One region of the Gottfriedia sp. NPDC057948 genome, then DNA from elsewhere that is predicted to be linked to it. Evidence: a T-box and tRNA genes for the amino acid it is inferred to sense, from the RefSeq annotation. Region 1 holds a T-box; the other holds one or more tRNA genes.
What was found. A T-box is a leader RNA that pairs with one kind of tRNA and senses whether it is charged. The one in region 1 lies ahead of serS (serine--tRNA ligase), so its partner is inferred to be a tRNA-Ser.
Positions count from the first base shown of each region.

Region 2: it has a tRNA-Ser gene. The T-box ahead of serS (serine--tRNA ligase) is inferred to sense a tRNA for this amino acid. The anticodon was not compared.

Region 1 covers NZ_JBHVPN010000033.1:10,707-14,086, reverse strand. The annotation lists gene pdxS (pyridoxal 5'-phosphate synthase lyase subunit PdxS) at 1-300, shown strand, start outside; gene pdxT (pyridoxal 5'-phosphate synthase glutaminase subunit PdxT) at 313-900, shown strand; T-box leader at 951-1,176, shown strand; gene serS (serine--tRNA ligase) at 1,244-2,518, shown strand; gene cstA (carbon starvation protein CstA) at 2,572-3,380, opposite strand, start outside.
Region 2 covers NZ_JBHVPN010000005.1:220,388-223,767, forward strand. The annotation lists gene ACFVRR_RS11430 (DMT family transporter) at 1-604, opposite strand, end outside; gene ACFVRR_RS11435 (bifunctional transcriptional activator/DNA repair enzyme AdaA) at 601-1,155, opposite strand; tRNA gene ACFVRR_RS11440 (tRNA-Glu) at 1,648-1,719, opposite strand; tRNA gene ACFVRR_RS11445 (tRNA-Ser) at 1,731-1,821, opposite strand; tRNA gene ACFVRR_RS11450 (tRNA-Asn) at 1,828-1,902, opposite strand; tRNA gene ACFVRR_RS11455 (tRNA-Ile) at 1,923-1,999, opposite strand; tRNA gene ACFVRR_RS11460 (tRNA-Gly) at 2,017-2,087, opposite strand; tRNA gene ACFVRR_RS11465 (tRNA-His) at 2,094-2,169, opposite strand; tRNA gene ACFVRR_RS11470 (tRNA-Thr) at 2,179-2,251, opposite strand; tRNA gene ACFVRR_RS11475 (tRNA-Phe) at 2,332-2,407, opposite strand; tRNA gene ACFVRR_RS11480 (tRNA-Asp) at 2,416-2,491, opposite strand; tRNA gene ACFVRR_RS11485 (tRNA-Met) at 2,496-2,572, opposite strand; tRNA gene ACFVRR_RS11490 (tRNA-Ser) at 2,630-2,722, opposite strand; tRNA gene ACFVRR_RS11495 (tRNA-Ile) at 2,731-2,807, opposite strand; tRNA gene ACFVRR_RS11500 (tRNA-Met) at 2,817-2,890, opposite strand; tRNA gene ACFVRR_RS11505 (tRNA-Ala) at 2,919-2,991, opposite strand; tRNA gene ACFVRR_RS11510 (tRNA-Pro) at 3,002-3,078, opposite strand; tRNA gene ACFVRR_RS11515 (tRNA-Arg) at 3,103-3,179, opposite strand; tRNA gene ACFVRR_RS11520 (tRNA-Leu) at 3,190-3,276, opposite strand; tRNA gene ACFVRR_RS11525 (tRNA-Gly) at 3,285-3,359, opposite strand.

The sequences.
Region 1 (3,380 bases):
TTACTTCAAATTAAAGAGCTTGGTCGTTTACCAGTTGTTAACTTCGCTGCTGGCGGCGTAGCAACACCTGCAGACGCAGCTTTAATGATGGAATTAGGGGCTGACGGTGTATTCGTAGGATCTGGTATCTTCAAATCAGAAAACCCTGAGAAATTTGCTCGTGCGATTGTACAAGCTACTACTCACTATCAAGATTATGAATTAATCGCTAACCTTTCTAAAAACTTAGGTCCTGCTATGAAAGGTATCGATATGAGACAACTTGCTGCAGCAGATCGTATGCAAGATCGTAGCATTTAAGTTGGTGATTTTATGAAAATAGGTGTATTAGCATTACAAGGTGCAGTTCAAGAACATATAAATGCAATTAAAGCATGTGGTGCTGAAGCTGTTATCGTGAAACGTGTAGAACATTTAGATGGACTTGATGGTATTGTATTACCTGGTGGAGAGAGCACTGCAATGCGTAAGTTGCTTGATCACGTTGGGTTATTAGAACCGTTAAAAGAGAAAATCGAAAATGGTTTACCAGCATTCGGTACATGTGCAGGCATGATCTTACTTTCAAAAGTGATTGCAAATGATGACACGGTGCATCTAGGAGTTATGGATATGGTTGCTGAACGTAATGCTTATGGTAGACAAGTGGATAGTTTTGAAGTAAACATCCCAATTAAAGGTGTATGTGAAGACTACCCAGCTGTATTTATCAGAGCACCATTTATTCGTTCAGTATCAGGCGATGCAGAGGTTATAGCGGAACATGATGGTAATATTGTAGCAGTTAGACAAAATCACATGTTAGCAGCATCTTTCCATCCGGAATTAACGAATGATTACCGTTTTATGAATTACTTTGTAGAGATGGTTAAGGAAAAAAGTGCAAATTTAAGTATGTAACTATTGAAAAAAGTAAAAGCTTATAGTAAATTATTATATAATTTAAATTGTTTAAAGCGATGAAAGAAAATAGTAGCAGGTTCTAAATTTATAGAGAGTCGGTGGTTGGTGCAAACCGATAATGAAGACTTGTGAATCCATTCTTGAGTGGGTTACGGAATGCTGTACAGCTAGTAAGTGACCCCGGTACTATAGTCCGTTAACTATACTAAGGTGGAAGGATTATTTATTAATTCTTCAATTAGGGTGGCAACGCGGGTAGCTCTCGTCCCTTTTATGGGATGAGGGCTTTTTTGTATTTATTTTTATCCTTTAGACAATAAAAGAATAGGAGGAATTTAAAATGTTAGACATTAAATTATTACGTAGTAATTTTGAAGATGTTAAAGCAAAGCTTCAATTACGTGGTGGCGATATAAGCTATATCGAAAAATTTGAAGACTTAGATTTAAACCGTAGAGAACTACTTGTTCAGGTGGAAGGCTTAAAAAGCCGACGTAATGAAGTTAGCCAAGAAATCAGTGTATTAAAGCGTGAGAAAAAAGATGCAGAAGCACTAATTGTTGAGATGAGAGAAGTTGGGGATAAAATTAAAGCTCTAGATGAAGAGATTAGAACTTTAGAAGAACAACTAGATGCTATTTTATTTACAATTCCAAACTTAGTTAGTGATTCAGTACCAGTTGGATTAACAGAAGACGATAATGTTGAAATTCGTAGAATAGGTGAAGTTCGTACATTTGATTTTGAACCAAAGGCACATTGGGACTTAGGTGTTGATTTAGACATTTTAGACTTCGAACGTGGAGCAAAAGTTACTGGTAGCCGTTTTACTTTCTATAAAGGCTTAGGGGCTAGACTTGAACGTGCTTTAATCAGCTTTATGTTAGATCTTCATACAGAGGAGCATGGATACACTGAAGTATTACCTCCGAACCTTGTAAATCGTGCTAGCATGATTGGTACAGGTCAATTACCAAAATTTGAAGAAGACGCATTCCGTATTGAGAAAGAAGACTTTTTCTTAGTACCTACTGCAGAAGTACCTGTAACAAACTATCACCGTGACGAAATTCTTGATGCTGCACAATTACCGATTGCATATACGGCATATAGCGCGTGTTTCCGTTCTGAGGCAGGTTCTGCCGGTCGTGATACACGTGGACTAATTCGCCAGCATCAATTTAATAAAGTTGAACTAGTGCGCTTTGTAAAACCTGAAGATTCATATATTGAGTTAGAAAAATTAACAGGTCAAGCAGAAAAAGTTCTTCAATTATTAGGATTACCATACCGTGTCATTACATTATGTGCTGGAGATATTGGATTTTCTTCTGCAAAAACGTATGACATTGAAGTTTGGTTACCAAGCTATGATGCATACAAAGAAATTTCTTCTTGTAGTAACTTTGAGGCATTCCAAGCAAGAAGAGCGAATATACGCTTTAGACGTGATCCAAAAGGAAAACCAGAATTCGTTCATACATTAAACGGCTCTGGTCTTGCAATTGGACGTACGGTTTCTGCAATTTTAGAAAACTACCAACAAGCAGATGGCTCAGTTATTATTCCTGAAGTTCTTCGTCCGTATATGGGTGGAAAAGAAGTAATTAAATAAATAAAAAGCAGATGGTATTTGAGAAGTGATTCTCAGGTCCATCTGCTTTTTGTTTAGATCGTTTTAACATTAATTTTGTAATTAGGTGTGTTCCACAATTCCATCCATTTTTTAATAGCTGATATTAAAATAACGACACCTAAAACTAACATAATGATAGATAAGACGCCGTTTAACATACTATAACCGGCTGCATTATGGTTTAGATAGACATTTTTGATCATCCAGTATCCTGCATAATTTACAGTGATAAATAGGTAGGCAAGAGGAATCAAACAAGTAAGCATATACCAACGTTTATCAGCTATCTTTAATAGCACTGTTGCTCCTATGATTAATCCAATAGAAGCCATTAATTGATTAGATACTCCAAATAGTGCCCAGATTGATCCAATATCCCCTGAAAATAAGAGATACCCCCACATAAAGCATGCTAGTGCACTAGCAAAAATTGATCCTGGTATCCAATCTGTTTTCTTCAATGGTTTATAATATTCACCAAAGAAATCTTGAATTAAATATCGTGCTACTCGAGTTCCAGCGTCAATTGCTGTTAAAATAAATACGGCTTCGAACATAACAACAAACTGGAAGAAATATGATGCTAAGTGACTAAACCATGGGATAGATGTAAATATGTAGGTCATACCAACCGCCAAGGTAACAGCTCCACCAGTACGTCCTTCTAAACTTAATCCAATTTCTTTACTAAGTTCCGGTAAGTGGACAACATTCATTCCTAACGTTTTAAATACTTCTGGAGTAGAGTTAATTGCAAAGTAGTCTGCAGGCTGAAGTGCGGTAGCAGCGATTAAAGCCATAATACCTACCAAACATTCAACTAGCATTGCACCAAATCCTA
Region 2 (3,380 bases), on a different contig from region 1:
CAGTGAAATTTAAAAATGTAAAAGGTAAAAGTAAAATTGCAGCACCAATTTGTTGACCAGCTGCAAGTGAAAGTGGTGGTACTAAGGCAAATGCCTTCTTTGCATAAACACCCGCAATTCCATATGAAATAGTCGATAAAACTGCTAGTCCAATTGCTATTTTAACATCATAAGTAAAGGGAATTGAACTCCATCCTACTAACAAGATCACTCCTATTACTCCCACTATTATTCCAGTTAACTTGCGAATACTCAACCTTTCTTTCGTCCATAAAAAAACAACCAGAGCTGTAAATAATGGCGTCAAAGAGTTTAGAATTGACGACATTGAGGCTGGCAAATATAATGCTGATGTAGCAATTAATGTAAATGGAATTGCTCCATTTAATCCCCCTATTATTAAATATTGTCTCCATCTCTCTTTAAAGTGTAAAGACTTTTTAGTAATAACCAAATATAGCACCAGAGCAAACGCAGCAATTGTAACTCTTCCCTCTATTGTTAAAATCGGTCCAAAAACAGGTGAAGCAATCCGAATAAATAAAAATGAAGCTCCCCATAATGCAGCTAGACTCAATAAAGCTATTCCATCTTTTAACTTCATTTATTCAGCCCCTTTCTGAATGTAGTTGGAGTGTAATTAAAATGATGACGAAACATGCTTGAAAAATGTGCAGAACCTTTAAAACCAAGATTATGAGCTATTTCAGTTATGGTTTTCTCAGTATCTCGTAATAATCTCAAAGCTTCAATCATTCTTAACCTAGTTGCGTATTCTAACGGAGATAAACCTGTGGATTTTTTAAATAATCTTTGCAAATGAAATTTACTTACTCCAACTTCAATTGCTAACCGATCCAGTGTTAAACTATTTCGATATTCTTTTTCAATAAAATGTTTGGCAGATAAAATAATATCCTCCTCATTTGAGTGAAGTAAATCAGGACGACATCTTTTACATGGACGGTACCCATCTTTAATTGCCAAAGAAAATGACGGATAATATGACACATTTTCTTTTAATGGGGTTCTTGACTTACAAGAAGGTTTACAACAGATTCCAGTGGACTTAACTGCATAAATAAACACTCCATCGTAGTTTTCATCGCATGATTCAACTGCATCCCACATGACCTGATTATTTAATCCGTTCATTTAATCACCTCATCTTTAGCTATTCACATTTTAACACTAAGATCATGCGCTTGCTTTCAATTTCTTGCTTTCTAATTTCTTTGGTCTTGTAATATTTATTATTTGAAGAACACTTTAAAAAAATGGATTTAAACCACATTTTAACTAAAGGGTGAGGATAAAATGATGTTGGAATTTAAAATGAGTGAAAAAGACTTTAAGTTTTGATAATGAAGAATATTGATCCGAATGAAGATTAATGGAAAAGGAGAAGGGCGAGATTGTGGAGAACTAAGACTGAGATGTGCTGTTTCCATTACTTTATTTGTAAATAGACAGAAGCCATATTGAATCTATGAGAGTTAACTCTCTGTAAATCCTAAAACGTACAAAGAATACTCTAATATAATGAAGAAAAGACGTATTCAATTAAAGCCCTTTCACTAAAATCATAAAAAAGACAAATAAAAAACTCAGTTACCTGTGTTATCACAAATAACTGAGCTTTAGTTATGACCCGTACGGGACTCGAACCCGTGTTACCGCCGTGAAAGGGCGGTGTCTTAACCGCTTGACCAACGGGCCAAAAAAAAATATGGCAGAGAAGAAGGGATTCGAACCCTCGCACCGGTTACCCGATCTACACCCTTAGCAGGGGCGCCCCTTGAGCCACTTGGGTACTTCTCTATCATATGGCTCCGCAGGTAGGATTCGAACCTACGACCACTCGGTTAACAGCCGAGTGCTCTACCACTGAGCTACTGCGGAAAAATTAATTTTAAATTTAATGGTGGGCCTAAATGGACTCGAACCATCGACCTCACGCTTATCAGGCGTGCGCTCTAACCAGCTGAGCTATAGGCCCATTAAATTTTATAAAAAAGCGGGTGATGGGAATCGAACCCACGACCGAAGCTTGGAAGGCTTCTATTTTACCATTAAACTACACCCGCATAATATGGGGCGACCGATGGGAATCGAACCCACGAGTGTCGGAACCACAATCCGATGCGTTAACCACTTCGCCACGACCGCCATAAAGAGTGCCGACTAGAGGACTTGAACCCCCAACCTACTGATTACAAGTCAGTTGCTCTACCAATTGAGCTAAGTCGGCATATTATTAACTTAACTAAATCAATTAGTTTTATTACTTATATAATTTGCTCTACTATAATAATCATTTTTAATTTAAGATGGTGGCTCGGGACGGAATCGAACCGCCGACACGAGGATTTTCAGTCCTCTGCTCTACCGACTGAGCTACCGAGCCATCTTAAATGGCGGTCCCGACCGGGATCGAACCGGCGATCTCCTGCGTGACAGGCAGGCATGTTAACCGCTACACCACGGGACCATTTTGGTTGCGGGGACAGGATTTGAACCTGCGACCTTCGGGTTATGAGCCCGACGAGCTACCAGACTGCTCCACCCCGCGATAATGAGGATACTATTTAATATAGTTCCATGAAAGTTATATGAAATTTAATAAAAATGGAGGAGTAAGAGGGATTCGAACCCCCGCGGGCTGTTACACCCCTGTCGGTTTTCAAGACCGATCCCTTCAGCCAGACTTGGGTATTACTCCATTATAAGTGGTGGACCTTGTAGGACTCGAACCTACGACCGGACGGTTATGAGCCGTCTGCTCTAACCAGCTGAGCTAAAGGTCCTTAAATAAGTAGCGGCGGAGGGAGTCGAACCCACGACCTCACGGGTATGAACCGTACGCTCTAGCCAGCTGAGCTACACCGCCATAATAAGTTAATTTAAGTTTCTTTAAGTGGAGCCTAGCGGGATCGAACCGCTGACCTCCTGCGTGCAAGGCAGGCGCTCTCCCAGCTGAGCTAAGGCCCCATGTTTTAAATGGTCGGGAAGACAGGATTTGAACCTGCGACCCCCTGGTCCCAAACCAGGTGCTCTACCAAGCTGAGCCACTTCCCGTTCAGAATAACAGGTGAAATAATATGGCGCGCCCGAAAGGACTCGAACCCATAACCTTTTGATCCGTAGTCAAACGCTCTATCCAATTGAGCTACGGGCGCATATTATAAATGGTACCGAGGGCCGGACTCGAACCGGCACGGGGTCAACCCCCGCAGGATTTTAAGTCCTGTGTGTCTGCCATTCCACCACCCCGGCAGCATATGTGGAGCGGAAGACGGGGCTCGAACCCGCGACCCCAACCTTGGCAAGGTTGTATTCTACCACTGAACTACTTCCGCGTATACTGCTTTAACTTATAA